2 linked regions of the Rheinheimera salexigens genome follow. The protein of the gene in region 1 interacts with the protein of each later gene in a pairwise test. Links are inferred from orthologs where the notes say so. Each region holds a gene or a part of one and is shown in the gene's direction. Other genes may lie near its edges. The genes, in order: BI198_RS05045 and mrdA.

Evidence for each region.
Region 2: the proteins of BI198_RS05045 (region 1) and mrdA interact in binary tests that used the Escherichia coli proteins (3 or more experiments, as listed by UniProt). The link is inferred for Rheinheimera salexigens from one-to-one orthologs.

The regions. Positions count from the first base shown.
Region 1 is NZ_MKEK01000001.1:1,078,431-1,094,649, reverse strand. Bases 2,909-6,055 are described here. They hold BI198_RS05045 (penicillin-binding protein 1A), read left to right. Parts: upstream 2,909-3,239; coding sequence 3,240-5,855; downstream 5,856-6,055. Other genes in these bases: argH (argininosuccinate lyase), read right to left, coding at 5,989-6,055; BI198_RS05050 (pilus assembly protein PilM), read right to left, coding at 2,909-3,080. Outside these bases: BI198_RS05070 (type IV pilus secretin PilQ), read right to left, coding at 1-266; BI198_RS05065 (pilus assembly protein PilP), read right to left, coding at 285-824; type IV pilus inner membrane component PilO, read right to left, coding at 821-1,420; BI198_RS05055 (PilN domain-containing protein), read right to left, coding at 1,417-2,013; more of BI198_RS05050, read right to left, coding at 2,001-2,908; more of argH, read right to left, coding at 6,056-7,368; BI198_RS05035 (argininosuccinate synthase), read right to left, coding at 7,374-8,582; BI198_RS05030 (ornithine carbamoyltransferase), read right to left, coding at 8,590-9,504; argB (acetylglutamate kinase), read right to left, coding at 9,547-10,374; argC (N-acetyl-gamma-glutamyl-phosphate reductase), read right to left, coding at 10,371-11,408; BI198_RS05015 (ligand-binding sensor domain-containing diguanylate cyclase), read right to left, coding at 11,527-14,517; metF (methylenetetrahydrofolate reductase), read right to left, coding at 14,603-15,508; BI198_RS05005 (amino acid kinase family protein), read right to left, coding at 15,608-16,219. UniProt on the Escherichia coli protein: Cell wall formation. Synthesis of cross-linked peptidoglycan from the lipid intermediates.
Region 2 is NZ_MKEK01000001.1:3,144,247-3,160,239, forward strand. What follows is about bases 7,206-10,126. They hold mrdA (penicillin-binding protein 2), read left to right. Parts: upstream 7,206-7,692; coding sequence 7,693-9,561; downstream 9,562-10,126. Other genes in these bases: rsfS (ribosome silencing factor), read left to right, coding at 7,206-7,213; rlmH (23S rRNA (pseudouridine(1915)-N(3))-methyltransferase RlmH), read left to right, coding at 7,220-7,690; rodA (rod shape-determining protein RodA), read left to right, coding at 9,554-10,126. In the rest of the region: BI198_RS14485 (SulP family inorganic anion transporter), read right to left, coding at 1-589; BI198_RS14490 (zinc ribbon-containing protein), read right to left, coding at 678-1,232; BI198_RS14495 (hypothetical protein), read right to left, coding at 1,381-1,695; leuS (leucine--tRNA ligase), read left to right, coding at 2,048-4,660; BI198_RS14505 (LPS-assembly lipoprotein LptE), read left to right, coding at 4,662-5,141; holA (DNA polymerase III subunit delta), read left to right, coding at 5,141-6,178; nadD (nicotinate-nucleotide adenylyltransferase), read left to right, coding at 6,171-6,812; more of rsfS, read left to right, coding at 6,893-7,205; more of rodA, read left to right, coding at 10,127-10,672; BI198_RS14540 (septal ring lytic transglycosylase RlpA family protein), read left to right, coding at 10,684-11,490; BI198_RS14545 (serine hydrolase), read left to right, coding at 11,533-12,693; DUF493 family protein YbeD, read left to right, coding at 12,831-13,112; lipoyl(octanoyl) transferase LipB, read left to right, coding at 13,194-13,865; lipA (lipoyl synthase), read left to right, coding at 13,858-14,838; BI198_RS14565 (PilZ domain-containing protein), read left to right, coding at 14,913-15,278; BI198_RS14570 (hypothetical protein), read right to left, coding at 15,289-15,993. UniProt on the Escherichia coli protein: Catalyzes cross-linking of the peptidoglycan cell wall. Responsible for the determination of the rod shape of the cell. Is probably required for lateral peptidoglycan synthesis and maintenance of the correct diameter during lateral and centripetal growth.

The DNA.
Region 1 (16,219 bases):
ACTTGGTCTAGTTTTTCTTCATAATCTGAGTTATCAAAAAACAGCTCAATCCGTGCTGGCTCGTTAAATACTTGGATACTAGGATCTGCATATAATTCTTCATCAAATACAAATTCTATTTCCGTTTCCCCGGTTAATAATGGGTTATATTTAACATCATAAAGCAAAGGTACTGCTGCAGCGGGCAAAGACAGAAAAGTTAACGTTAGCACGCAGGCTAATGAACGCTGGAATCTGTCAGACATTGTTGTGATTATTTTATCCATAAATTACTCGCATACTTATCAATTACTTGTAGCAGGTGACGTATCCGCCATCTGCAGCATGGTCGTCCGTTCTTTCCAACATCCGGCACCATCGGGAATTAACTCTAATAACTCAATATGGGTTGGCTCAACGTTAATAACGCGACCATGGAACAATCCAACATGGTTATTTAATGTTATACGGTGCAAGGTTTTATCTGCGGCTTCAATTAACGCCCAAATATTACCGATATCACCTAAAGTACCACGCATTTTTAAGTTATCTAATGCATATTTTTCTAGTGGTTCTTTTCTACGTCTTGGATCTGGGTGTAAACAGTCTTGCACTTGTAAGAACTTGTCTTGTATTGCTTCGGGTTTAGGCTCAGAAAACGGACTTCTGGAGTTTTGTGACCGATAGGCAATATGCTCAAACTCTTTCACTTCGGGTAACGGGTCGATCCGCGATTTAGTATTTAGTTTTACTTGCTCAGTATATTGCTGTACTTCGCTTAAATCGTCAAAACAGCCTGTTAACAATATGGTGCTGACGGCAATAGCAACTAGTCTTTTTATCATTGCTGCACCTCTTTATATCTATAGGTTTTGGCAACAACATTAAACCGTAGCCGTTCATCTTTTTCGGTTTGGATGGTGAAGTCATGCAAACTAACTATCCTCGGCAGTTTTGCTACTTCACTAACAAAGTTACCAAATTGATGATAGTCACCTATTACTTCAATTTTAATCGGTAACTCGGTGTAAAACTCTTTTTCTATTTCCGGTTCCCAGTTAATGCGAATAAAGGTTAAACCACTTGTGGTGCCAACATAAGTCACATCATCCAACAAACCTGGTGTCTCATGGGTCGTGGGTAGCTGTTTTAATAACGATGAAAATGATTTTTCCATTTCCACCATTTGCAGTTTGTAAGCCTCTAAGTTAACCGCTGATGCATATTTAGTTCTAAATACTTGACGTAATTCAGTTTCTTTATTTTCTGCAACAGCTAACTCATCAATTTGACTATCTATCATCAAAAAGTAACTAAGCGTACATACCAATACCGCTAAGATAAAAGCAAAGATTACTTTTACCGCTACCGGCCATGAGCCCATATTTTCGATATCGAGATCATTTACATCGATATCTGACAAATTAAAATTCAGACTCATTTTGCACCTCTATTAGCCGGTGTCGCAGCTTCAGCAGTACCATGTACGGCTTCAAAACCGGTCACCAATAAATGCATCTTAAAGTTACTTAATAATGTTGATGAGTCTTTACCTGCTTCGATAAATTCCAGTAAAGGGTCTGCTAATAACTCTGAACTTTCAGCTTCGCGAAGCATATTTGATAAGCGGTTATTAGATTCACTTTTACCTACCAGCAGTAACGACGAGCCTTTTTTCTCAAATTGAGTTAAATAAACCCCCGCTGGCACAACATGGGCAATTTCGTCCATAATTTGCGTGCCTAAATTACGACTACTTTGCAGTTGTTCAATCAACGACATGCGCTGTTGTAAGCTTTTCTTTTTATCGTTCAAAGTACGAATTTCAGTAATACGTTGGTCTAGTACTTTAATTTCGTTGCTTAAATAACTATTGCGCTGCAATTGGCCATCAATTCTAGCGTTATAAAACATGTTAATTAAAAACATCAATAAAAAGCTAAATAATGCCGTTGCCGCTAAAATGGTTAAATATTGTTTTTGCCGCTCTTTTCGCGCAGCTTCGCGCCACGGCAGTAAGTTTATATATGCCATGGTGAGAAACTCCGTAATGCTAAGCCGCTGGCAACCATTAATTGTGAAGCGTAACGATTCAACTGCTCTCTATCGATAGCAGGGGCTAGTTCCATCGCATTAAATGGATTGGCCACCACGGTATGAATACCTAATTCATCGATTAACAGTTTATCAATACCCTCTATTAATACAGTACCACCAGAGATGATAATGTAATCGACGGCATCTTTACCGCTACTGGTCAGATACATTTGAATACCACGCCGTACTTGTTGTAATAACATGGTTTGAAATGGGGCTAACACTTCAAAAGTATAGTTAGGCGGTAAATCACCGCTAACTTTGGCTAATTCAGCGTCGTCATAGCTTTTATTGTAATAGGATAAAATACTGCGGGTATATTGATCGCCACCAAAGGCTTGGTCTCGGGTATATACCGTTTTACCGTTTTCAATAATGCTAAGTAATGTCATCGTGGCACCAATATCGACCATGGCGACAACTTTTTTCTCAGCATCGTCTGGTAATTGGCTCCAACACAATTCTGCGGCTCGGCTTAAAGCATAGCTTTCAATATCTATCACTTTAGCGCTAAAACCGCCGTTGTCTAAGGCCGACACCCGAACTTCAACACTTTCAGTTCGAGCAGCACTTAGCAGCACGTTGACACGAGACGGATCGGATTCATTAACATCAAGCTTTTCAAAATCGATGCTAACTTCATTTAAGGGGTAAGGGATTAAGGTATCTGCCTCAACTTCTATCTGACTTTCTAATTCAGCATCGGTTAAGGAGACATCCATGAAAATGACTTTACTGATCACGGTTGAACCAGAAACAGCAGCTGCAGCGTGTTTAATTGAACGAGGGATCTTTTTACGGATCTTACTCAACACATTACCTACGGCTTCTATATCTTGAATTTCACGATCAGACATGGCTCCTTTAATCATTGGTTCAACGGCAAATGCTTCAACTTTGCACATACCATTGTGTTGACTAAGTAGCACAGCCTTTACGGAATGAGCCCCAATATCTATTCCCACCATCATGGTGGGCTGTTTACTAAACAGGCGTTTTATCATAGCATCCTGCAATCAAATTATTGTTATCGTTATCGCCATTCTTGCATTATTGTTAGCTAAATTGCTAATTTATCGCAATAAAAAGCGTTTCATCCAGCGCTAATAAATATATACTAGCAGTGTTGTAAAAGAATTGGGAGTAAAAAATGGTGCTAATCAGTGTCTTGGGTTAAAAAACTTTTAATTCTTTGTCTGATCCTGTTTCTAAGCGGGTTGTTAACCATCGCCGGTCTTTATTTATATGTAAAAAAAGATCTGCCTGATGTTACTACGCTGCAAGACGTGCGATTACAGACTCCAATGCAAGTGTTTACTGCAGATGGCGAGCTTATTTCACAATTTGGTGAGAAGCGGCGTATTCCGTTAACACTTGAGCAAATGCCGCCTTTATTGATCGAAGCTTTCTTAGCAGTCGAAGATACTCGTTTTTACGAGCATCCTGGTATTGATATCATTGGTATCTTACGGGCCGTCACGGTTATTGCCTCTTCGGGTGATTTCAGCCAAGGTGCCAGTACCATTACTCAGCAATTAGCACGTAATTTTTTTCTCAGTAGAGAAAAAAAGATCATGCGAAAAATTAAAGAAGTATTCTTAGCCTTTCATATCGAGCAATTGCTAAGTAAAGATAAAATTCTTGAGTTATATCTTAATAAAATAGAATTAGGTCAACGCTCTTTTGGCGTGGGCGCTGCCGCACAAGTGTATTTTGGTAAAACCGTTGATCAGCTTAGCCTAGATGAAATAGCCATTATAGCCGGTTTACCTAAAGCGCCTTCAGCTTTAAACCCTGTTCGCTCGCCTGCCAATGCTCGGGCCCGCCGTAATATCGTGCTATACCGGATGTTAGATGTGGGTGCTATAGATAAAGCCGCATACGACGCCGCTATTCAAGCCCCCGTGGTTAGCCGTTTACATGGTGCACAAATTACGGCTTCGGCGCCTTATATTGCAGAGATGGTACGCCAAGAGATGGTGAATCGTTTTGGTGAAGAGTTGGCCTACTCTGCCGGTTTAAGAGTTATCACTACTATTAATAGCCAGCAACAAGCCACTGCCAAACATAGCTTGCAACAAAACTTATATGAATATGATGAACGGCACGGTTATCGGGGTCCAGTTGATACCTTATGGCAAGCGACATTAAAGCCAGACGTAACTGAGCAACCCGATTATGACCAACCAGACCGGCTTGATACCGAACAAATTATTGCTTATTTAGATCAACAAAAAGGTCTAGAAGATCTAGTGCCAGCTGTCGTCACGCAAGTGAATAGCCAAACAGTCCAAGTCATTTTAAGTGGCGGCACCGAAGCTACTATAGAATGGGAAGGTTTAAAATGGGCTCGCAGTTTCATTACAGACCGACGTCAAGGTAATGCACCGAAAACAGCTGATGCTATTTTAGCCCCAGGTATGCATATTTTAGTTAGGCAGCATCAAAAGCAGTGGCGCTTAAGTCAGATACCTGAAGCCACCAGTGCTATTGTCGCTATTGATCCACACGATGGCGCTGTTCGCTCGTTAGTGGGTGGCTTTAGCTTTAGCCAAAGCCAGTTTAATCGGGTTACCCAAGCCAAACGTCAAGTCGGCTCAAACATTAAGCCGTTTATATATTCGGCTGCTTTAGCTAATGGCTATACTTTAGCCTCAATTATGAATGATGCACCTATTCACCAATGGGATGATAATGCCGGTATCGCTTGGCGGCCAAAAAACTCACCTGCGGTATATGATGGTCCTATCCGCATACGTGAAGCCTTAGCTAAATCTAAAAACGTAGTATCAATTCGCTTATTACGCGGTGTAGGTATCGATAAAACTATTGAGCATTTACAGCGTTTTGGTTTTGCTGCCAGTGATTTACCTCGTAACGAAACCTTAGCCTTAGGTTCTGCATCGCTAACGCCGATGGAAGTCGTCACGGGTTTCGCGGTATTTGCTAATGGCGGTTATCTAGTTAAGCCTTATTTAATTGATAGTATTATAGATGCTGAGCAAAATACTATTTATCAGCATCAAGCGGCTATAGCGTGTGATGATTGTGAAGATTTTGCGGCTAAAACGCCTGAGTTAGCACCTGAGCTCAATAGCGAAGCCCAAATGCAGCAATTATTTAATCGTTTAAGTCATGATCAAACAACTGAAGCTGAACTAGATGCGGCAAGTTTACCTAGCCAACAACCTGAAGTTGCGCAACGTGTGCTGGACAAGCAGAACAGCTTTTTAGTGGCCGATGCGTTAACGACAAGTGTTTGGGGCGGCGGTGATTGGCGCGCAGGAACCGGTTGGAATGGAACAGCTTGGCGCTTACAAACGTTAAAGCGCCGTGACGTTTCGGCTAAAACGGGCACAACCAATGACTCTAAAGATACGTGGTTCTCAGGTTTTACAGCTGATTTAGCCGTCACGGTGTGGGTCGGATTTGATGATGCTAACCGTAGTTTAGGTCGCGCCTTATGGCATGCCAATATGGGCCAATCACAAAGTGCTGGCACTGAATCTGGTGCACGTACCGCCCTACCCGGCTGGTTAGATTACATGCAACAGATATTACCTTCATTACCCAGTAAAGCACCAACGCCGCCGGTGGGTTTAGCTTCAGTTAGAATCGATCTTAACTCTGGGTTATTAAGCCGTAAAACCGATACTAGCAGCAGTTTTGAATATTTTATAAGTGGTACTGAGCCCACCCAATATAGTGGCAATGACGTGCAACCTATTAGCTTTGATAGTAATAGCCCACCAGTGGATAAAGATATTGAATTATTTTAAGCACCGTCGCTAAATGCTCTTCAACACATAAATAAAGCTCAGCACATAAAAAAACCGCTATCACTAGCGGTTTTTTTGCTTTCGTATTACTAAATTGGCACTTAACATGTTTAGCCGCACATTAAGGCCAACACTATTGCTGTTCAAACCACGCTTTGGCTTCAGCTAAGGCACTTAATACCCGCTTAGGTGCTGTACCCGCTAAAGCACTGCGCTTTTCTAAACCTGCTTCTAGTTGCAATGCGGCAAAAACATCATCCGCAATTAAAGCGCTATATTGCTGCAATGTCGCAAGTGGCATGGCTTCTAATGCTACTTGTTGCACAGAGGCCACCACAACTAACTCGCCAACCACTTCATGGGCATCCCGAAATGGCATGCCTTTACTGACAAGGTAATCGGCTAAGTCAGTGGCATTGCTATAGCCTAACTCTGCTGCTTGACGACATTTAGCACTATTTACAGACAAATGTGGTAATACCGTTGCCAGCACTAATAAAGACTGCTGCCAAGTTTGTATTAAGTCAAAGAAGCCCTGCTTATCTTCTTGCATATCTTTGTTATACGCTAAAGGTAAGCCTTTCAAAGTATGAATAATGGCCACTAAATGCCCCAGTACTCGACCCGTTTTACCGCGTAATAATTCAAACACATCAGGGTTTTTCTTCTGTGGCATTAAAGATGAGCCACTACTAATAGCATCACCAAGTTTGAAAAAGCCGGCTTCGCCAGAGCAAAAGAAAATAACATCTTCTGCTAAGCGTGATAAATGGGTCATGCACATACTGCCAGCGGCAGAAAGTTCAACCACATAATCACGATCAGAAACCGCATCTAAGCTATTACGTGCGGCATGAGCAAAGCCTAAACTCTCGGCTAAGGCTTGGCGATCAATCGCAATACCCGTTCCGGCTAATGCGCCACAACCTAAAGGACACGAATCCATACGCACCAGTGCATCTTCAATACGACTTAAATCACGGCGAAACATTTCGACATAAGCTAATGCCCAATGTGCTACTAAGACCGGTTGAGCACGTTGTAAATGGGTATAACCCGGCATCACATCCGTACCCGCTTGTTCAGCAAACACCAATAGGGCTTGAATGGCCGCTAACAAGGCTTGCTTAACCGACTCGGCATTTAACTTAGTCCACAGGCGTAAATCCGTTGCGACTAAATCATTGCGGCTACGACCGGTATGCAATTTTTTTGCTACCGCACCCAGCTGTTGGGTCAATTGTGATTCAACCCAACTATGAATATCTTCATCTGCTGTTTGTAACGGCAGTTTTGGGTTTTCAGCTACAGCCTGCGCTAACTGCGCTAAAGCAGTATCTAATTGCTCCGCTTCATCTGCAGTAATGATCGTTGCCGCAGCTAATTGCTTAGCCCAAGCGCGTGATGCTTGAATATCCTGTAATGCGAGTAAATAATCAAAGCTTAATGAATCATTAAACTGACGAAACTCTTCTAGGGTCGCTTCTTGAAAGCGACCACCCCACATAGCCATACCAATTACCCTTTTTGCTGTTGATGTAAGGCTTTAATCCGGCTAGCTAAGCTAAATAAACGGATAAAACCAGCAGCATCTTTTTGATCGTAAACATCATCATCTTCAAATGTAGCAAAAGCTTCAGAGTATAGTGAGTTAGGCGAACGACGTTTAGCTACCGTGACATTACCTTTGTACAGTTTAAGTACTACATCACCGGTTAACTCTTGCGCTAAGCTTGTTGCTGAAGCTAATAATGAGTCTTTAAGTGGCGTAAACCAACGACCGTCATAGACTAATTGAGCAAACTCAAGGCCCACTTGTTCACGGTATTTTAATGAAGCGCGATCATAAACTAAGGCTTCTAAACCTTTAATCGCTGCCATTAGAAGTGTGCCGCCTGGTGTTTCATAACAACCACGAGACTTCATTCCGACTAAACGGTTTTCAACAATATCTATGCGGCCAACGCCGTTTTCAGAACCTACCGCATTAAGCTGGGCTATAGCCGTAATAGGATCAACTTCTTTACCATCAATGTGGCTCAGTTCACCTTGAGCAAAGCTTAATTCTATATAAGTCGCTTTATCGGGTGCTTGCTCAGGAGACTTAGTCCACATCCACACTTGTTCTGTAGGCTCACACCAAGGATCTTCTAGCTCACCGCCTTCATGCGATATATGCCATAAATTGGCATCACGGCTATAAATCTTGGTAGCAGACGCGGTAGTAGGCACATTTTTTTCCGCTAAATAGTCTAACAATGACTGCCTAGACGTAAAATTCCACTCGCGCCATGGCGCGATCACTTTTAATTGTGGTGCTAATGCTGCAAATGCCGCTTCAAACCGCACTTGATCATTACCTTTACCCGTACAGCCATGACAAAGTGCATCCGCACCTAGCTCTAGGGCTAAATTCACTTGGGCCCGAGCAATAACCGGACGCGCCATTGAAGTACCTAATAAATATTGGCCCTCATATACTGCACCGGTTTTTAAAGTTGGATAAATAACTTCTTTAAGTAATTCTTCACGTAAATCGACGACATAGCATGAGCTCGCACCTGAGTTAATCGCTTTTTGCTCTACGCCTTCTAACTCTTCATCACCCTGACCAACGTTGGCAACAAAGGCAATAACTTCACAGTTGTAGTTATCTTTTAACCAAGGCACGATTGCTGAAGTATCTAATCCGCCTGAGTAGGCTAAAACAACTTTTTTAATGCTCATAATATCCTCACGAAAATAAACTGATTAAAACCGCATTTTGCGCATGCATACGGTTTTCTGCTTGTAATAAGACTAAAGATGCCTCGCTATCTAACACTTCGCTGGTAACTTCATGCTCGCGATGTGCAGGTAAACAATGCATAAAATAGGTCACGCCTAGCTGCTGCATTAGCGGCTGATTAATTTGATAAGGAGCAAAGGTGTCTGCTATCACTTGTGGATCAGCTTTATCGCCCATGGATAACCAAGTGTCAGTATAAATGGCATTAGCACCTGACGCACTAGCCATATCACGACTTAATATAATAGACGCGCCAGTCTGCTTCGCTAGTTTTTCTGCTTGAGCTACGATATCAGCTTCAGGTAAAAAACCCTCTGGGGTAATAACAGTCATCTTCATACCGGATAACGCCGCGCCTAACATCAATGAATGGCAAACATTATTGCCATCACCAACGTAGGCTAAATGGACCTTAGACAAATCACCAAACCGCTCTTTTAAAGCCAGTAAATCGGCTAAAGCTTGGCAAGGGTGATAACGATCACTTAAGGCATTAACTACTGGTTTTTTACTACTGGCGACCAACTTATCTAATGTGGTTTGGCAGAATACTCGAGCAACAATGGCATCCGTCCAGCAGGCTAAATTACAACCAAAATCAGCAACGGTTTCCCGTTTACCCATAGCACCATTTTGTTGGTCTAAATATACACTATGACCGCCTAATTTATAAATACCGACATCAAAGCTAACTCGGGTTCGCAATGAAGGTTTTTCAAAAATTAATGCGATACTTTTGCCCGCTAAAGCTTGGCTATAATCTGCGGGATGTTGCTTGACCTTTAAAGCTAATGCCAACATATCGGCAAGTTGCTGTGGCGTAAATTCAGCCAGACTTAATAGATGTTGTAGTTTGCTCATACCAATTATTTTACCGCCACTGCGGTTTCCTTCAGCTTGTAATTAACTAATGATGCGCGTACCAACAGCTTGTTGATGCATCAGTTTTAAGAGATCGTCAGGCTGCTGCCAGCCCGCGACAGTGATACTTCGTTGCAGTACTGTTGCGGTATCAAGTGCAGCATCTAACTTTACTTTCATGCCACCCTTAATCACACCTTGTTGCACTAGCTCTGCTGCTTGGGCACTGGTTAGCTCAGTGATTAATTGGCCATTAGCATCCAAAATACCCGGTACATCGGTTAACAATACCAATTGACCTTGGATGAGTTGGCAAATAGCCGCGGCCGCTAAATCAGCATTAACGTTTAATAACTGACCTTGTTGGCCATGACCTATTGAGCTAAATACCGGCGTAAAACCTTGTGCTAATAACGCTTTTAATAAAGTGGCATCTTGGGGTTTTGCCACCCCTACTGCGCCTAAATTTGGCGTTAAATCAAAACGACAACTGTTCCCCGCCGCAAGCGTTAATCCGACAGGTGCTAAATCAGCTAAAGCAGCTCGCGCCACCATATGAGCATTTACAGCACCAGATAAAGCGCCAGCTATAACCGGCATTTGTTCAGGCGGTGAAATACGCTGACCATCCAGCTTTTCAGTGTTAAAACCAAACTTAGCCAACCACTGATCGACTTGATCGCCGCCGCCATGTACTAACACTAATGGATACTGCTGTTTTAATATTGCACACACCTTTAACAGTGCATCTAAGGCATTATCGTCTTGTAGTAGACGACCACCCATTTTTAACACTAAAGGCATTACATCACTTTTCATTTCGTCACTTTTCATTACGTCATTTTTGTAATTGTTGCTAGTGATATTCATGAAAAGACTCCCGCGAATAAACCCGCCGTTTCTGGCTTACCAAAACGGACATTGGCCGCTTGCATTGCTTGTGCTGCAGCCCCTTTGAGTAAATTATCTAAAGCCGACACCACCACTAATTGCTCGCCATCTTGCTGCCAATAAATATCACAATAAGGTGTTCCAGCAACATCAGCCACGTTAGGAGAATGATCCAATAACCGAACTAAAGGTTTATTGGCGTAAGCTTGGCTAAAAGCGTGCTTTACTTGCTCTGCAGTCACACCTGCGTTAAGCGTGACCACACTGGTCGCTAAAATGCCGCGTTTAAAATTGCCCAAATGTGGCGTAAACACCACTTTACGACCTAAGTTTTGTTCAATTTCAGGGCGATGACGATGCTTAAAAAAACCATAAGCGCTTAAACCCACTTCACAAAATGACGTGCTAAGCGCAGCTTTGCGCCCTGCACCTGAGACACCACTAGTGGCGTTGATCACCGGTACACAATTATCGGCTAATAAACCCGCTTGCACTAAAGGCATCAGGGCTAATGAACAGGCCGTTGGGTAACAACCCGGTACTGAAATTAAGCGTGGTAATGCTGTCTGCTGCCACTCCATTAATGAGTAAACCGCTTCAGCTAATAATTCCGGATGTTGATGAGCATAACCATAATATTCAGGGTATTGCTCAATTTGCTTTAAACGAAAAGCGCCAGATAAATCGACGACATCAATATTTTGCGCTAATAAGATAGGGGTAATGGCTTCACTGGCTTCATGCGGTAAAGCTAAAAATGCAACGTCAATTTTACCCTTTAATTCAGTGGCTAATTCATCTTGCCAAGGCTGAACATCAATATCCAATTGTTGTTTATAGCGTGGGTACAATTCAGAAAATGGTTGCGTTTTTCTGCCGGCAGAGGCAAAAGCGCCACATAATTCAAAATAAGGGTTACGTGCTAAAATAACGGCTAGTTCTGCACCACTATAACCAGCAGCACCCAGCACTATGCTGCGTACTTTTGCAGTAGATTGTTTTGTTAATGACATTATTAAGATCTCATACAGAAAATTAGGTATAGGTATAGCACGAAACAGCGTCTAGTGTAGAACGTTACTCACAGCCATTCAAGAATTATTATTCGCTTTTTGTGAATTTATATACACTTTATACTATTGCGGCTTCAACCCGGTTTCGGCCATTTTGTTTTGCCTTATATAAGGCAGCATCACAACGGGAAAGTAACTTGTCATGCGGTTGCAGTTGAGTATATTCAGCAACACCTAAGCTGATCGTTACCTTTAAATCGGCTGCTATTACTGAATAATCAATATGCATAATCGCTAAGCGCATACGTTCGCACAAAGCCAGCGCATCGTCTAATGCCGTTTCGGGTAGTAAAATAGCAAATTCTTCGCCGCCCCAACGCGCAACCGTATCTACTTCACGGCAAAATTGGCTTATTTTGCTAGCAACCAACTTTAACACTTCGTCGCCAATACTATGATTATACAAATCATTAACTTGTTTAAAGTGATCAATATCCAATAACACCATGGTTAAAGGTTGCTGGGTACGCCTTGCTCGTGCACATTCTTGGCTTAAAGCTTCATCAAAAGCACGTCTATTAGCTAAGTTGGTTAATACATCCAAACGAGCTTGAGCCTCAAAGTCTTCGGCTTGCTGCTTAAGTTGTTTTAATAACTCTGAGCGTTCAAGATCGATCGCTTTTAAGTTATTGGCTTGAAGTTGTAGGGCTAAGGTTTTTTCATTAACTTGAATAGTTAATAAATTTTCACGTTGCTTTAAATTAGTTAAACGCCAGCGTAATAATAGAATGACCAACACAATAACCAATAACGCTACTAAGAGCCAAAATATGGGCCGCTGCCAAAAGTAGGGTTTAATTGTAAAGGTAATACTGGCTTCTGCCTCACTCCACTTACCTTGTGGGTATGCAGCGCTCACTTTAAACTGATACTGGCCAGGCGCAAGATTAGTATATTCTGCGTTGTTATTACTGCCGCGTCGTACCCAATCGCTGTCAAAGCCTACTAGTTTTGTTCGGTATAGGATACGTTGTGGCATAACAAAGCCCAAACCGGCAAATTGCAATTCAACTCGGCTAACACCTGCAGCAATAGTTAAGTTTTCAGTTATGGCTAAAGCTTCACCATCAGCTTTAAGCCCTTCTATAACCACAGGGGGTACATTTGCTGAAAAACGCACTAATACATCAGGGTGTACTACACTAACGCCTTTTGACGTGGCAATCCAAACTCGACCATCAGCATCTAAAGTCGCAGCGGGCATTGAACCACCGTTTGCTTGGGCGCTTTGCATACCATCGCTCTCACCAAACAATTCATAAGGTAATGTAGGCATCGACTGTTGTAAAAATGCCATAACATTTTTTCGGCTGAATCTTAGCACGCCTCTATTACTGCTCACCCAAAAGTTATGTTGTTTATCTATGACTAACTGGAATAGCTTATCAAACGGCAGACCGGCATTACGGCCAACTATTTGGCTATGACCATCCGCTATATGATAGGCAACTAGACCACGATCTGTGGTTAGCCATAAAATATTAGTCAGTTCATCGAATGTAAAACCAAATGCATATTCGGCTCCATCAAGTGCTGACAAATCTACTTGCTCAATACTGCCATTGGTATTTATGATAGCCACCCCAGCGCCGGTACCTATAAATATTCGCTGATCTGAGTGTTGATATAACGCGATAACAAACGGCGCCGGTAAGCCATCAGCGGTGCCTAAACTTGTGATACCTTCGGTGGTAATATGATTTAAGCCTTGCGCTGTACCCACCCATAAGCTGCCATCTTTAGCTTTAAGTATTGCTCTAACTTCATTGGCTAACAGACCCGTGCTACGTTGATAGCTACGGACAACTTTACCGTCTCGCCACTGTAATAAGCCATCGGTATAGGTACCCATCCAAATAGAACCATCCGGATCTTCCATTAAACTTAATACCGATTGAGCCTGACTATGACTAGTGAGATCAAAGTTTTCAATACTATGTTGCTTAATCCGGCTAACGCCTTCACTGGAGCCTACCCAAACACTGCCATCACTGTGACTCATAACACTACGGATATAATTACCTGCTAAACCTTTATCAGCGGTGTAGGTAATAAAAGGCGCGTCGCGTAAGCGAAATAATCCGCCATTGGTGCCAATCCAAAAGCTTTGTTCGCGGTCTTGATAAATAGATAAAATTCGATTATTTGGTAAACCCTCAGCTATACCCAGATGCTCTAATCCTAAGTCGCTATATTTGTATAAACCAGAATCAGTTGTCCCTATCCATAATGCATCATCCGCAACCCAAATCGCGGATATGGCCAATTGTTGCAGTTTAGAATGAACTAATGCCACGCGCTGATCTTCAACAGCAAAAAGGCCGCGCTCAGTACCCACTAACATGCGTTGTTGCTGCTGCTGGATCACAAACACTGGTACTTGGGGTAATTCTGCTAAGGTAGTAAATGTTGGCTGTAAGGCTTGAGGATCAATGATGACTAATCCTCGGCCGGTACCAATCCAAAGTTGTTGCTGAGCATCCAACTTTAAACTATGCACTACATTACTGGGTAAACCCTGCTCGGTGGTAAATTGCTGCCGCTCTCCATTAGGCAATAGGCGGAAAATACCTTTGCCTTCACTGGCTAACCATAAGGTGCCAGATTTATCTTCAACTGCCGCATTAATCAGTACACCAAAAGACGGCCAGCTGTGCCAATTGTTATCACTAACTCGCGCCACACCACCTCTAGCGCCTGTCACCAATATTCCTGTTGCTAAATCTTTGCTTAACGAACGAATACCTGAATCGGGTAACCCCGTCACTTCACCCCGACCAAACAATTCGAATTGGCGGCCATTAAAGCGGGCTAAGCCTTCCCAAGTTGCTATCCATAAGTAGCCATCAGCACTTTGGTTTATGCTGTTAATGGTATTATGGGGTAAGCCATTGCGGGTGGTCCAAGTTTCTTGGAAATAATCTTTTAGTAAGGTAGGAGCGGCTTGGCTGACATGGCTTAACGCAGTTATACTTAACAGCATGACTGGCCATAATAATTGGCTAACTTTTAGCCTCCGCACAAACCCTTTAAGTCTAAGGTACTTCACGTTTCATCCTTGACAACATAACACCTAATTTATGTTTTGATTTAGACTAGCGTAAAACGTGCAGCGCGCCAAGTATTGTTGTCACTTACACCGCCATGGCAACTGGCGGCCTTACACCTAATAAATGGCAAATTGCATAACTTAACTCACAACGATTTAAAGTATAAAAGTGAAAGTGATCAACCCCTTCTCGGCTTAATACTTTAACCATTTCCATTGCCATATTGGCCGCGACTAAGTTACGCGTTTGGCTATCATTTTCTAAGCCTTGATAGGCTTTATGCATCCAATTAGGTACGGCGACATTGGTTAAACGGGCAAACTTTTCTAATTGCTGAAAATTAGTGACCGGTAAAATACCTGGAATAATGTCAACATCGATACCAATCGCGGCACATCGATCGCGATAGCGTAAAAACTTTTCAATATCAAAAAAGAATTGGGTAATAGCTCGGGATGCGCCAGCATCGACTTTCCGCTTTAAGTTTAATAAATCAAATTGAGCATTAGGCGCTTCTGGATGCACTTCTGGATAAGCCGCTACCGAAATATCAAAATCAGCCACCGAGCGTAAAATTTCCACCAAGTCCGTCGCATATAAAGCTGGTTTGCTAATGCTATTAGGTGGTAAGTCACCGCGTAACGCGACGATATGACGAATACCATTACGCCAATAATCTTTGGCTATCTCGATTAGTTGTTCTTTACTAGCATCGACACAGGTTAAATGCGGCGCAGCAATTAAGCCTGTACGCTGTTTTATCGATTTTATAATATCGTGGGTCCGATCTCGCTCGCCAGAGTTAGCACCATAGGTTACCGAAACAAAGGCCGGTGCTAACGGCGCTAAGCGCTCTATTGAGCCCCATAAAGTTTGCTCCATCGCGGCTGTTTTAGGTGGGAAAAACTCAAAGCTGACATTTACCTTGCCTTGGATCTGATCTAAATTGCGATTAATCGCGTCTAAATATTGTGCATTTGCAAAGGCCATAACTGCTCTCTTTATCATTAATAGCCGAAGTCGGCGCCAAACTACTCTGCTTGCTACTACTCGACTTGCTGGTGGCTATTTATTACTTTTTGTACCGGCTTAGCCATTTTGCTGCTGGACGTTGTCTTCAATGGCTGCTGGGATCAATATCTGGTGCAATGTATTTAATGCTTCACTAGATAGAGCTTTCGCTAATAACCAAATAATTTGCTGGGTATTTTCAGACCTATGCATTATTTGATGTTGTTTAAGTTGCTTCTCAGCATGCTGCGAGGCACTACTTGGCTTAGCTTTCAGCCAAGCGACAACGTAATAAATTTCGGTATCAGTAATTGCTTTAATATTTTTTGCAGACAAATAATCGAGTAGTTGCTGTGTTGCACTGGCAGACACTAACCAGCGTTGGCTATCCGCCGATTGTGAAAATTTAACCAAGGGCAGTTGTAATTGCTGTGCTACCGTTTCTAGGCCAATATCGGCGGTAATCGGTAAGCTAATTAACTGTGCGTGCTTTAACGTGGTGATAAAATTTTGGTTGCTGGCGTTCTTAAGTACTGCGCAACCTAATTGTTCGCTAGCAAAACTACTGCGGACGATTAGGCTGGCCTCTGTGTGTAACAGCGGATACAAGGTACGTGGATGTAATACTGGGTTACCTAATTGGGCTAATAAACGGGCTTGCTGCCAATTAACTTCTGTATACGGCTGAGC
Region 2 (15,993 bases), 2.1 Mb from region 1 along the record:
CCATATCTGCTACAGTGCGAATATCGATGCCAAAATACAAAGCTAACGAGGTTAATACCACGATGCAGATTAACGGTGAGGGTATTTTTTTGGTTATATACGGAAATAAATAGATAATCATCAAGCCTAGCGCCGTCATACCATAGACCATGTTGCTGCCATGTTGACCAATTAACTCAGGCATTTGCGCCATAAAAATTAAGATTGCTAAGGCATTTACAAAGCCCGTTACCACTGAGCGCGACACAAAGCGCATTAAATCGCCCAGCTTAAAAATACCAAAAACAACTTGTAGCACACCGGTTAATAAAGTTGCTGCCAGTAAATATTGCAAACCATGCTCGCGAACTAAGGTCACCATTACTAACGCCATAGCGCCAGTAGCAGCAGAGATCATCGCAGGACGGCCACCAGCAAAAGCGGTTATAACTGCAATACAAAACGACGCATATAAACCGACTTTCGGGTCAACACCGGCAATAATTGAAAAAGCAATGGCTTCAGGGATCAGAGCTAAGGCGACCACTAAAGCGGCAAGCACATCACCACGTATATTTGAAAACCAATGTTGTTTTAAATAATTGAGCATATTAGGTACTTAAGCTGGCAAAATGACCGCGAATTCTAGCAAATTACCGTGCAAATCGCCACTGCCAATACAGGTATGTCAAGACAATCTAAACCGGCAAACCTTCACGATGAAACTGCACCCCACCGCATTGACTGCAGGCTAATAGCTCTGCTGGGTGAGTATAATCAATATGCTGTAAGCACTTACTGCAGCGATAACGGGCCATTCCGACAATTTCACCCTGATAATAAACACCGTTATGTTTAAAGTCTTGGGCTAACTCTTGCCATTCCACCTGGCTTTTATCGGTAATTGAGCTGAGCTCTTGCCATAAGGCTTCAGGCCATAATGACGGTGCAGTGCTTGTTTCTGCATTGCTGGTAGATGGTATACTGCTAGTTGCTGCGCTTGCAGCGGGTGTATTTTCAATTAAAGGAGTTTCTGACTGGTGATCAATTTGATCATTCTCTTGCCACTGCCGCTTTAAGGTTTCGACAAACAACTGGGTTTCGTATGCACTTAAATCACGACCCGCTTTTAAATAAGCTTTTAATTGCTCAATAACATCAATCATATTTTCAAGCTGCTGCTCTTCAGCCTGTTGTAAGGTAGCAGTAAAATCAGTTAACCATTGCTGATACTTTTGTTTTAGACTTTGCATTCACTATTCCTTAGACATTGTTGTTTAAAGATAATTACTTAGCGATAATTGCTTCGAAAAATTACATAGAAAAGGCATCTACAATCAGTATAGTTCTTGAATAAAAAAAAGCAGCTATATCAACTGCTTTTAAACCTTAGCTAGTAGGTTACTGGTCGCAACTAAGTTTAATTTGCTCCATCGTTGAATTAATAAAATCTTGGTCAACAGCAAAACCTGCCTCTTGGTTTCTTAATTGGTAATTTTCTACTTCGCAGGCAACATTACGTTTAATTCTAAGTAAAGCAGCGTCATAACTATCTACTTGTTTTAATTGCTCTAAAACATGTATTGACTCATGAATTTTAACTTTCATTTGCCATTTATAATAATCATATTGCTGGTACATGATTGCAACAACCAGCCCCAACATAAAGCAAGCAATGCCAACCAAGCCGAATTTAAAAGCCGTTTTGCCTACCATATTCCTGCATCCTTGTGACTAGATAAGTGTATTACGCTAGATTTTTGTTAATTACACTTTAATTAAAATGGCTAATTTCACTCTATTCAAGACAGTAAGCCTTCGCTAAATAAGAAGCAAGTACTAGCGATTACGCAGCAAGGATATTTTGATGATAAATAGCAGCTTATCGATATTTTTAAGCCAATTATAATATCTAACCCTAAGCCAATATTTAATTAATCTACGCCCGCACATTAGTTAGCCTTAAAACCATGCCGTTCTTGTTGTCAATACGTTGCTGCGGTATGCTATAGGTACTTTTTGCTGCAATAACAGCAGCTGTATTAACCCCATTTTTTGGAAGACCTTAATGCAAGAACAATACAACCCGCAGCAGATTGAAATCGCTCTGCAGCAAGAGTGGGAACAAACCCAAGCTTTTAAAGTGACAGAGGACGAGACCAAAGAAAAATTTTACTGTCTGTCTATGTTCCCTTATCCCAGCGGTCGCTTGCATATGGGCCATGTGCGCAACTACACCATTGGTGATGTGGTGAGTCGTTTTCAGCGCATGCAAGGCAAAAATGTTATGCAGCCTATGGGTTGGGATGCCTTTGGTTTACCCGCAGAAAATGCCGCTATTAATAATAATACTGCGCCAGCAAAGTGGACCTACGAAAACATTGACTATATGCGTACCCAGCTAAAACGCTTAGGTTTTGGTTATGATTGGGATCGCGAATTTGCCACCTGTAAACCAGAGTATTACAAGTGGGAACAATGGTTTTTTACTAAGCTATATGAAAAAGGCTTAGTCTATAAAAAAATGGCCACCGTAAACTGGGATCCGGTTGATCAGTGCGTATTAGCTAACGAGCAAGTGATTGATGGTCGCGGTTGGCGCTCAGGGGCTTTAGTTGAGCAACGTGAATTAGCCCAATGGTTTATCAAGATCACCGATTATGCTGAACAACTATTAGCCGACCTAGACCAACTAGACGGTTGGCCAGAGCAAGTTAAAACCATGCAAAAAAACTGGATTGGTCGCTCTGAAGGCGTTGATATCATTTTTGATATTGCCAATAGTAGTGAGCAACTTTCGGTTTACACCACCCGCCCTGACACCCTGTATGGCGTTACCTATGTTGCCGTAGCGGCACAACACCCTTTAGCCTTAGCCGCAGCAAAAAACAATGCTGAATTAGCGGCATTTATTGCCGACTGTAAAGGCGGTAAATTGGCCGAAGCAGAGTTGGCAACCTTAGACAAAAAAGGTTGTGCTACGGGTATATTTGCCGTGCATCCATTAACCGGTGAGCAAGTGCCGGTATGGGTAGCTAACTTTGTATTAATGGATTATGGCTCTGGTGCAGTGATGTCTGTACCGGCACATGATCAGCGCGATTATGAGTTTGCTAACAAATATAATTTACCCATTAAACAAGTAATCACAGCTGCTGATGCTGTTCAAGATAGCCCTGAGAATGGTCATCAACTTAGCGATATCAGCACTGAAGCTTTTACCGACAAAGGCATCTTAATTAATTCGGCAGAATTTAATGGTTTAGATTTCGAGCATGCCTTCACCGCTATTGCGGCTAAGTTAAAAGCTGATAACCGTGGCGAAGTAAAAGTAAATTACCGTCTACGTGACTGGGGCGTTTCACGCCAGCGTTATTGGGGTACGCCTATCCCCATGCTAAACCTAGCTGATGGTAGTCAAGTGCCAGTGCCAGAAGATCAACTGCCGGTGCTGTTGCCGGAAGATGTGGTAATGGATGGCGTTACCTCGCCGATAAAATCTGATCCTGAATGGGCCAGAACTAGCTATAACGGCATGGAAGCGTTTCACGAAACAGACACCTTTGATACCTTTATGGAATCAAGCTGGTACTACGCCCGTTACTGTAGCCCAGATAGTGATAAGGCCATGCTAGACCCAGCCAAAGCTAACTACTGGTTACCGGTTGATCAATATATTGGTGGTATAGAACACGCTATATTGCACTTATTATATGCCCGTTTCTTCCATAAGTTGTTGCGTGATGTTGGCTTAGTCAACTCTGATGAACCGTTTAAACACCTGTTATGCCAAGGTATGGTGTTAGCTGAAACTTTTTATCGTGAAACAGACAATGGTGGTAAACAATGGATTTCACCGCAAGATGTTACGGTACAACGCGATGAAAAAGGCCGTATAACATCATCAATTTTAACCAGCGATGGCCAACCGGTTATGTCTTCTGGCATGAGCAAGATGTCAAAGTCGAAAAATAACGGTATTGACCCGCAAAAAGTAATCGATCAGTACGGTGCTGATACCGTACGCTTATTTATGATGTTTACCGCACCACCAGAGCAAACGTTAGAATGGTCTGACTCTGCGGTTGAAGGTTCACATCGCTTTATTAAGCGCGTTTATGCCCTAGTCGCTAATTTTGTTAAAGCCGGTAAGGTGGCTGAACTTAATTTAACCGCACTTAACTCTGAGCAAAAAATATTACGCCGCGAGCTACATAAAACCATTACTAAAGTATCCGATGATATTGGTCGGCGTTATACCTTTAATACTGCTATTGCGGCAGTGATGGAATTATCTAATAAGCTACAAAAAGCCAGTTTAGTCACCGAGCTAGACCGTGCTGTTATGCAAGAAGCCTTATTAGCCACATTACAAATGTTAAACCCTATGATCCCGCACGTAGCGCAATATTTATGGCAGCAACTTGGCCAAAAACAACATATTGAGCAAAGCCAATGGCCAGTAGTCGATACTAACGCCTTAGTTGAAGATGAAAAGCTGGTAGTGGTGCAAGTGAACGGTAAAGTGCGCGGTAAAGTAACAGTTGCTGCCAGTGCCGATCAAGAAAGTGTGCTAAATAGCGCTAAAGCAGATGACAATGTGGGTCGCCACTTAGAAGGTGTGACTATTCGTAAAGTGATATATGTACCAGGAAAGTTACTTAACTTGGTGGTTGGCTAATATGGCCCGCGCGTTAGGCTTACTGATACTGGCGAGCAGTTTACTGCTCACCAGTTGTGGCTTTCATTTACGGGGTAACCTACCGCTAAGCCATTTTCCAGCTATGTATATTCAAAGTGATCGCCACTCAGAATTAGCTCAATTAGTCAGTGCTAAGTTACAGCATAATAAAGTGCAGTTGTTGGATAGCATGCAACAAACTGCACCTATGCTGCAGCTGGTAAGCGACTCATTAGAACGGCGAACCTTATCGTTATTTCCAAACGGCCAAGTAGCAGAATATGAACTGATCTATAAAGTGCGGTATGCGTTAACGATGCCAGATGCTGAACCGCAATTTTATCAGTTTGAATTATTCCGCGACTATCAAGACGACCCTAATCAGGCGCTGGCTAAAGCTAAAGAGCTGGATTTGATGCTAGGCGAGCTACGTGAACAAGCCGCTAATCGCATACTTCGTCAATTATCGCGGCTGCATTAATGCAAAAGCTGTATGCCAATCAACTGGCAACTCATTTACAACAGCCTTTAGCCGGCTGTTATTTGATTTTTGGTGAAGAACCCTTACAAAAGTTAGAAGCAATTGATGCGCTACGGTTAGCGGCTAAAGCGCAAGGCTTTTCAGAGCGCATCAGTTTAGTGGCCGATGCGCAATTTGATTGGCAACAGCTGGAAGCAGAACTGCAAGCCATGTCGCTATTTTCTGAGCGGCGCTTAATTGAGTTAGAACTCGCGCAGCAAAAATTAAGCCCTGCTGCCAATGACAGCCTAAAGCGGCTGCCCGATTTATTAAACCCTGATATCGTGTTGCTAATCCATGGTGAACGTGGCCTAAATGATGTCAGTAAGCTAGTGTGGTTTAAGCAACTGCAAACTCACGCCGTACAAGTCGGCATTTATCAGCTAGATGATAAACAAAGCCAGCAATGGCTAAATCAGCGTGCACGACAACTGCAACTACAGCTAACACCTGATGCCATAGCCTTATTACAACACCATTGTGCCAGTAACTTACTCGCGGCCAGACAAGAATTAGAAAAGCTGGCACTTAGCGGTATTAAGCAAACCATAGACGCCGCAGTATTAGAGCAATTTTTGGCTGACCATTCGCATTTTACGGTGTTTCAATTAGTGGATGCCATGCTTGCAGGCCAAGCCGACGAAGCCCTACATCGTTTACAGCGCTTACATCAGCAAGATATTGAGCCGGTTATTATTGCTTGGCAATTGCAAAAAGAAGTGCTGCAATTACAACAGCTGCAGCAAAGCCAACAACCTTTAGCGCAAACCTTTAAGCAACTGGCTATTTGGCCTAAGCGGCAACCGCAATATCAACAAGCCTTAGCCCGCTTGCCCGCTAAGTGGTTAGATTTTTTGTTGCTTGAATTAGCAGCGTTCGATCGGTTATATAAAAGCGGCCAGCTTAATAATACCGAAATTGCCTTAAGCCACTTAGTGCTGTTGTTTATTACACCGGTGGCAAAAAACTTTAGCTTACAACAGGCACAATATGACTAAGCAGATTAATTTGCTCGGTGGTACTTTTGATCCTATCCACATTGGTCACATTGGCATTGCCCGCGCGGTGGCTAAAGAGTGCCATTTAAACCGGGTTGATCTGATGCCGTGCCATTTACCACCACATCGACAAAGCCCTGGTGTCAGCGCAGAGCATAGATTGAATATGGTTAAGTTAGCCACTGCCCCCTACCCTGAGTTAGGCGTAGAGAATATTGAGCTAAAACGTACCACGCTGTCTTACACCGCTGAGACAATTAGACTATTACGCCAGCAGCATCCATCAGCTACCCTGAATTTAATTATTGGTATGGACTCGCTAACGCGGTTTTGTAGTTGGCATCAATGGCAAACTATTCTTAATCATGCCAATTTAATTGTCTGCCGCCGTCCTGGTTATACTGTTGAACAAGGCGATGCTGCTAAGCTTTTAGCCCAATATCGCTGTCAGTCTTTAGCCCAATTTCAACAACAACAAAATGGTAGTATCTGGCTTAGTGCAAACGATATGATCCCAATTTCGGCTACCGAGTTACGCATGGCGTTACAGCAACAACAACCGGTACAAAAATGGTTAACCACGGATGTACTCGGTTACATTCGGCAACACCAGCTCTATCAAGGCTTAAACTAAAAACGATTAGCACAGGTATAAAGTATTGCTTAGGCTTTTTATGTTAAAATACCTGCTTAAACATTAAATGAGGAATTAGGGTGCAATCCAGCGAACTATTGAGTTTTATTATCGATAAAGCCGACGATATGAAAGGTCGCGATATCATAACAGTAGATGTTAGAGATAAATCGACGGTCACTGACTATATGGTAGTGTGTTCGGGAACTTCTACCCGCCATACTAAGTCTATAGCTACTTATATTGCCAATGAAATGAAAAAAGTTGATGTGCAAGCTTTAGGCATGGAAGGTCAGGCTTCAGGGGATTGGGTTCTGCTAGATATGGGCAGCGTTGTACTCCATGTCATGATTGACGAAATGCGTCAGCATTATCAATTAGAAAAACTTTGGGATGCCTAATACCGCATGAAGTTAACCATTATCGCCGTTGGCAGTAAAATGCCCGCTTGGGTTCAGCAAGGCTATGAAGAATACGCCCGACGTTTTACCCGTGATATGCCACTGGAGCTCATTGAAATTGCAGCTGGTAAACGCGGTAAAAATGCCGATATTAAACGTATCCTTGAGCAAGAAGGCGAAAAAATGCTCGCTGCTGTTGGTAAAGGCTGCAAAATAGTGACCCTAGAAGTAACTGGGCACAATTGGAGCAGCCCGCAGTTAGCGGCAAAATTGGTTGAATGGCAACATGACGGTAGAGATATCTGTTTACTAGTGGGTGGCCCTGAGGGTTTATCACCCAACTGTATTGCAGCCAGTGAAGAAAAATGGTCTCTATCGGCGTTAACCCTGCCGCATCCCATGGTTCGCGTTGTGTTAGCGGAAAGCTTATATCGCGCTTGGAGCATTAGTACTAACCACCCTTATCATCGCGAGTAAAGATGTTAAAAAAGCGCGTCGCTATAAAAGATCTCGCTGCCGAAGCCCGCTTATTTAATCAGCGGGCTGTTGTTGCTATTGTTATAGTATTCCTATTGTTTTTCGTCGTTATTTATAATCAATATCAACTGCAAATTGTGTCCTATCAAGATTATCAAACCCGCTCTGAAGGTAACCGAATTAAAGTGGTGCCCTTGGCACCAAACCGGGGCCTTATTTATGATCGCAGCGGTATTTTATTAGCCGAAAACCGGCCAGTATTTTCATTAGAACTGGTGCCTGAGCAAATCAGCGATATGACGAATACCTTAGCTGAACTAGCCACACTTATCGTCATTAGTGACGAGCAACAACAAAATTTTTTACAACAAGTAAAACAACAGCGCCGATTTAATAGTATCGCTTTAAAAGAATTATTAAATGATGATGAAGTGGCGATTTTAGCCGCGAACCAGCACCGTTTTAACGGTGTATCGGTAGAAGCACGTTTAAGCCGTTACTATCCTTTTGCGGACTTATTTACCCATGCAATTGGCTATATAGGTAAGATTAATCGCCGAGAATTACAGCAATTAGATGCATCGGGTGAATTAGCCAATTATGCGGCCTCTCGCGATATTGGTAAAATAGGCCTAGAGCGTTTTTATCAACAACAACTGCATGGCACTATGGGTTATCAAGAAGTTGAGGTCAATAATCGCGGTCGCACCATTCGTGTCTTACGCTCCGTTCCTGCAGTGTCAGGACAAAACATTCAACTCGGTTTAGATGTTGGTTTACAATTAACGGCGCAGCAAGTATTAAAACAACATCGCGGTGCTATTGTTGCGCTTGACCCGCGCGATGGCGCGGTCATGGCGTTTTATAGTAACCCAAGTTACGATCCTAACTTGTTTGTGCGCGGTATCAGTAACACCAATTATAATCAGCTACTAAATTCCCGTGACCGACCACTAATTAATCGGGTTACTCAGGGGGTGTATCCACCTGCGTCTACTATTAAACCGCATTTAGCCTTACTCGGCTTAGAAACCAATACCATTAACACCAGTACAAAAATTTGGGATCCCGGTTTTTATAATTTACCTAACAGTGACCATAAGTTTCGCGATCACTTACGCTGGGGGCATGGTTGGGTAGACTTATATACGGCTGTTATTAAAAGTTGTGATACTTATTTTTACGATCTTGGCGTCAAGCTAGGCATAGATCGCATTTCTGAATATATGCGCAAAATGGGCTTTGGCGAGAAAACCGGTATTGATATTTTAGAAGAAAGCAGTGCCAACATGCCCTCTAGAGGCTGGAAACGAGCACGGTATAACCAACCTTGGTATCCCGGTGATACCGTACCGCTTAGCATTGGCCAAAGCTATTGGACCACGACTCCGTTGCAGCTAACATTGGCAACATCTGTGCTAATAAATAAAGGCATGTTAGCAACACCACATTTGGTTACCGCTTTTACTACTGACGATAGCAGTACACCAAACTCCCCTGCATTAGTACCCGCCATTGATGTGGTTAATAGTAAAAACTGGGAGACGGTAATGGACACTATGCATAAAACCGTCAGTACCTTAGGGGGCACTGCGCATAGAGCTTTTATTGGTGCCGAATATCAAGCTGCCGGTAAAACGGGTACTGCCCAAGTGGTTAATATTGCTCAAGATGAAAAGTATGATGCCGAAGCTATTGACGAAAGACATCGTGACAATGCCATGCATATTGGCTACGCACCTTACGATAAACCGACAATTGTCGTCGTGGTGGCTTTAGAAAATGCTGGCGGTGGTGGCAGTATCGCTGCGCCCATAGCACGGCAATTATTAGATTATTATTTTTCGGCTGGCGTGAATCAAAATGAATAAACACTTTAGCCATGCACCACCAGCAAACTTATTAAGCCGATTCCATTTAGATTTACCGTTATTATTGGGTTTATTGGCCTTAATGGGCTTTGGCTTAGTGGTGCTTTATAGTGCCTCTGGCCAAAATATTGACATGGTTGAAGGCCAAATTATCCGGTTAGCAATCGCCTTGATTACCATGTTGGTATTTGCCCAAATAAAACCGCAAACCTTGATGCGCTGGTCATTTCCAGTATTTTTATTCGGTTTATGCTTACTGATAGCCGTATTATTGTTTGGCCATGTAGGTAAAGGCGCTCAACGCTGGTTAAATTTAGGTTTTATGAAGTTTCAACCCTCAGAGTTAATGAAGCTAGCAGTGCCTATGGCAGTAGCGTGGTTTATTTCATCGCATAGTTTACCCTCTAAGTTACGTCATTTAGCCGGTGGTTTTTTAATGTGCTTAATCCCGACGTTATTAATCGCTAAACAACCGGACTTAGGCACCTCTATTTTAATTGCTACTGCGGGTGTTTTTGTACTTTTTCTTGCAGGTATGAGCTGGCGGCTTATCGCAGTTGTCTCAACGGCTATAGCAGCCTTTGCACCCGTATTATGGTTGTTTTTAATGCGTGATTATCAACGCCAACGGGTACTAACTTTTTTAAATCCAGAAAGCGATCCACTTGGTTCTGGCTATCATATTATTCAATCTAAAATTGCCATTGGTTCGGGTGGCTTAGAGGGTAAAGGCTGGTTGCAGGGTACCCAATCTCAGTTGGAGTTTTTACCTGAGCGTCATACCGACTTTATTTTTGCCGTACTTAGTGAAGAATTTGGTTTAACCGGTGTGCTTATTTTATTAAGCATTTATCTGTTTATTATTAGTCGTTGCATGATTATTTCTAGTCGAGCTCAAGACAGCTACGGAAAATTAGTCGCCGGTAGCTTTACTTTAACGTTTTTTGTCTATGTTTTTGTTAATATAGGCATGGTATCAGGGCTTTTACCTGTAGTAGGTGTGCCCTTGCCCCTTGTCAGTTACGGTGGCACCTCTATGGTGACCTTGATGGCAGCTTTTGGTGTAATTATGTCAGTGAGTACACATAAACGAATGTTGGCAACTCTATAATGATTAACAGAATGAAAATAATTTTTAGCTTAGCAATGCTCGTGTCTATTGTTGCCTGTAGCAGTAAGCCTCAGCCTATAGCGCCAAAGCCAGCCGAACCTAATGCCGGTCGTTATCAGCAGCAAACTGATAGTATACCTGAGCGCCTACCCACCTATTTAGAAATGACCGACCCTACGCCGCAAACTGAGCAGCTTAGCCGCGGCGGTAATAAACCGTATCAATTATTTGGTCAACATTATACGCCTTTGGTACAAGTGTTAGATCATGACGAAGTGGGAATGGCTTCTTGGTATGGCAATAAATTTCATGGCCATTTAACCTCTAATGGCGAAACCTATAATATGTTTGCTATGACCGCCGCGCATAAAACACTACCTTTGCCTTCTTATGTTAAGGTGACTAACTTAGATAATATGAAATCAGCCATAGTCCGCGTTAACGATCGTGGCCCTTTCCATCGTGATAGAATAATAGACTTATCATATTCTGCAGCCCATAAACTTGATATGCTAAAGCAAGGTACAGCAAGAGTTCAGTTGCAGTTATTACAATCGCCAGCCATGCTTGCTGCTGCGCAAACACCTGAACAGTGTTTTATTCAAGTATTTGCAAGTGCTGACAGTAAAAAATTAAACCAATTACAGCATCAACTTAAACAACAACAGCTCCCCAGCGAAATTCGTCCTGCGGAAGGAATTTATCGGTTATTGGTTGGTCCAACAACAAATAAGCAACAAGCTCAGCAATGGCTGCAACACTTGCGCCGCAATGATTACCCCAGTGCCTATTATTTTGATAGCCACTGGTGTAGTTAACCATGCGTACTACATTCACTTATTATTAAAAGAACAGGTATTATGAATAGTTATAGTCATCTTTTTACTGTCGCCGCCATATCTATGGCAAGTATCAGCATTAGTTTGCCGGCATTAGCCCAAGTAATGATCCCGCAAGCGCCTGAAGTGGCAGCAAAAGGCCATATTTTAATTGATTTTGATACCCAAAAAGTGTTGGCCGAATCTAATGCAGATGCCTCTTTAGCACCTGCCAGCTTAACCAAAATGATGACTAGTTATGTTATCGGTGTTGAGCTAAAAAAAGGTAATATCAAAAACGACGACATGGTCACCATCAGTGAAAAGGCTTGGGCCAAAAACTTTCCTGGTTCGTCATTAATGTTTATTGAAGTGGGCACTCAAGTGTCCGTTGCTGATTTAAACCGCGGTATTATTATTCAATCAGGTAATGATGCTTGTGTGGCTATGGCCGAACATATCGCAGGTAGCGAACAAGCTTTTGTCGATTTAATGAATGCTCATGCCCAGCGCTTAGGTATGCATAATAGTCATTTTGGCAATAGCCATGGTTTACCGACTGCCGAGCATTATACTACGCCTCGCGATATGGCTATTTTGGCCGCTGCTCTGGTGAGAGATGTGCCTGAAGAATATGCTATCTATGCCGAAAAAGAATTTACTTATAATAATATTAAGCAATATAACCGTAATTCTTTATTGTGGGATCGTAGCTTAGAAGTAGATGGCATTAAAACCGGCCATACTAATGAAGCAGGTTTTAGTTTAATTACATCAGCTACTCGTGATGGTATGCGTTTAGTATCAGTGGTTATGGGCACCTCTAATGAGCGTGCTCGGCAAACTGAAAATAAAAAATTATTAACATATGGCTTTCGCTTTTTCGAAACTATTACCGCTTATCCTGCCGGGGAAGTGTTTGCAGAGCAGCGTATTTGGCAAGGCGATAAAGAAAACATCCAATTGGGCATTTTAAACCCAGTACAGCTGACTATTCCGCGTGGTCAACGCAAAAATCTTAAAGCAGATTTCACCTTGAATCAGCAACTATTGGCCCCCATTACTAAAGGCGAGCAAGTTGGCACCGTATTTTTAAAGCTGAACAATGAAGATGTTGCAACCTATCCGTTAGTGGCACTAGAAGATGTTGCTAAGGGTGGTTTCTTCAGCCGCATGGTTGATTATATTAAAATGCAGTTTTAATTAATCTGAGAAAACCGCTTCCGTTATTATCACGGCATAACGTGATAAATATGAATCCCGGCTTTAGCCGGGTTCTTTGTTATAATTAGGCTGTAAAGGGTTAAAGTTAATCCATTTTAAAGCACAGAGATTGTAAAATGAGTAAAATAGTTAAAGACACCAAATTTGATCAATATTTAGATTTTCCCTGCAACTTTAGTTTTAAAGTATTAGGCTTAGCAGATGAGCGTTTAGTTGATTTAGTGATGACAGTAATCCGTCAGCATACTGAAGCCGGTGATTATAGCCCAACCGTTAAGCCTAGCGCTAAAGGCAATTACCACTCAGTTGCAGTTAATGTCACCGTTACCAGTAAAGATCATATCGAATTACTGTATACCGAACTTGGCAAAATTGAGTTAGTTCGTTACGTTTTATAGATCACAGTCGGTTTACTGCTGTTCGTATTCAGGCCATAACACGGTATAATGCTGCCAGTTTTCAACGAACGGGTAAACCTTGTGCATAGCGATAGCATCTGTAATCAGTTAATCATTAGAGATCTAGGCATAGAATGCTATACCAATGTATGGCATGCCATGCAGGATTTTACTGATCAACGTGATGCCGCAACCTTAGACCAACTTTGGCTATTAGAGCATCAACCAATATTCACCCAAGGCCAAGCCGGAAAAGCAGAACATCTGTTGTTTACAGGCGATATCCCGGTAGTCAAAGTCGATAGAGGCGGTCAGGTTACTTATCATGGCCCGGGGCAATTGGTCGTCTATGTATTATTAGATCTAAAGCGACGTAAACTTGGTGTAAGACATCTGGTCACGCTGATAGAGCAAGTATTAGTAAGCCTACTGCAAAGCTATAATATTAATGCTTATGCAAAATCTGATGCTCCTGGCGTTTACGTTGATGAAGCAAAAGTAGCCTCTTTAGGGTTACGCGTCCGCAAAGGTTGCACCTTTCATGGTTTAGCACTAAACGTTAATATGGATTTAACGCCATTTACGCGCATTAATCCTTGCGGTTACGCTGGGATGCAAATGGTACAATGCAAAGATTTAAACGGCCCACAAACCGTTGCAGAAGCTAAACAACGAATAGTGCAGTGTTTCGAGCAACAACTGCAGGTAACTAAGCTGCACCACACAACAGGGTTGAATTGGCAAAATGACTAAAACAGCACGTATGGAACCAGGCGTTAAATTACGTGACGCCGCTAAAATGGCCTTGATCCCAGTCAAGGTATTGCCTACTGAGCCAGAAGAAATGCTGCGCAAACCAGCATGGCTAAAAATTAAATTACCCAAAAGCTCAGAGCGTATAGATCAAATTAAAGGCGCGATGCGCAAGCATGGGTTACATTCAGTGTGTGAAGAAGCCGCCTGCCCTAATTTAACCGAATGCTTTAATCACGGTACTGCCACCTTTATGATTTTAGGCGCTATTTGTACTCGACGTTGCCCATTTTGTGATGTCGCTCATGGTCGTCCATTACCGCCAAGTGCTGAAGAACCGGAAAAATTAGCCTTAACCATTCGTGATATGGCGCTTAAATATGTAGTCATTACTTCAGTAGACCGTGATGACTTACGCGATGGCGGTGCTAAACACTTTGCCGAATGTATCGCTGCTATTCGTAAATATAATCCAGAGATTAAAATTGAAGTTTTAGTACCTGATTTTCGTGGCAGAATGGACGCGGCGCTAGAAATTTTAGTGGATACGCCGCCAGATGTATTTAATCACAATTTAGAAACCGCTCCACGCTTGTATAAATTAGCACGGCCGGGAGCTGACTATAAATGGTCATTACAGTTATTACAGCGTTTTAAAGCCGCCCATCCAGGTATTGCCACTAAATCTGGATTAATGGTCGGTTTAGGTGAAACTACTGAAGAGCTAATCGAAGTTTTAAAAGACTTACGTCAACATGATGTAGATATGTTAACCATTGGCCAATATCTACAACCCAGTAAACACCACTTACCGGTTAAGCGTTATATGCCACCTGCAGAGTTTGACGAAATAAAGCGAATTGCTTATGAGTTAGGCTTTAAACATGTCGCGAGTGGTCCATTTGTGCGCTCTAGCTATCATGCAGATCGCCAAGCCGCGGGTGAAGAAATTATTAGTTACAGTACGCCATAATCTGCTAGTCAGAACAAGATGCTGCGCTTTAGCAATAAAGCGCTATGCTTATAACGATAAAACTAGGTAGCACTATGAAGAAACGCAAGTTTAGTAGAGTCAGCTTCCATGGTATCGCGCATCTTGATATGGCAAGTTACAGTTGCGCCACTGAAGTACTTAATCTGTCTTTAAAAGGAGCTTTAGTTAAAAAGCCAACCGACTGGCCTGTGGCGTTTCCGCATAAAATGCAGTTACGAATTGTCTTAAACGACTACCCTATCGAGCTAACTATGCAAGTTAGCGTTGCCCACCAGACCGATCAAGTCTTAGGTTTACATTGTGAGGCTATTGATATTGATAGTGCCAGCCACTTTCGCCGACTATTACAATTAAATTTAGGCGATGCTGATTTACTTGATCTTGAATTACAACAATTAATTGAGCAACAAGTTAGCTGATATACATAAGCTATAAACTTAAAGCCTGCTGGGCATCCGCATAGCCGCGCTTTGAGGCTTGTTGCATAAACTGTTGCCATAACGGCCAATCTTGCTGTTGCCGTGCAAGGTAAGCAAAGTAATATTGTACTGGCATAATCTGCTCAGGTTGTTGCAACACTTTGCGCGCTAGCTGTAAATACACCGCGGGCATCTTGGCTTCATAAAATTGCATTGGATTGATTGCTGCTACTATTCTATAAGCTTGAATCCCGACTGCATTACAACTCTCAACCGCTGTTAATTCAAGTTCACTCCCCTTTAGCTGCCAATGCTGTAGATAATATTCAACTTGATTATTTAACACAATATTAGGGTGGATTAGCTCGGCATGACAGACTTGCTCTGCGCTGCTAACAGCTAATTTATATTCATCAATAAAACCCAGTAAATGGAAAAATTCATGCTGGAATAAGGCTAAAGACGCATTGTCTGGTAGTTGAATAATACCGTTGTTATAACTGGCTTTACCGCGACCAGCTATTATTACAACTTGGCTAATATCAGCCTTTGCGACCAAAGGTTCTAACGCTTGGTATTGACAAGAAATACGGGTAGCAACTTGTTCGCTGCAGTTTAATTCGGTGCTATTAACATGCTTCAAAGCAGAATAGCATACCGCTAGCTGTGATAACTGCGGGTGCTGTTGCCATTGTTGCTGTAATAGCCGCCACTG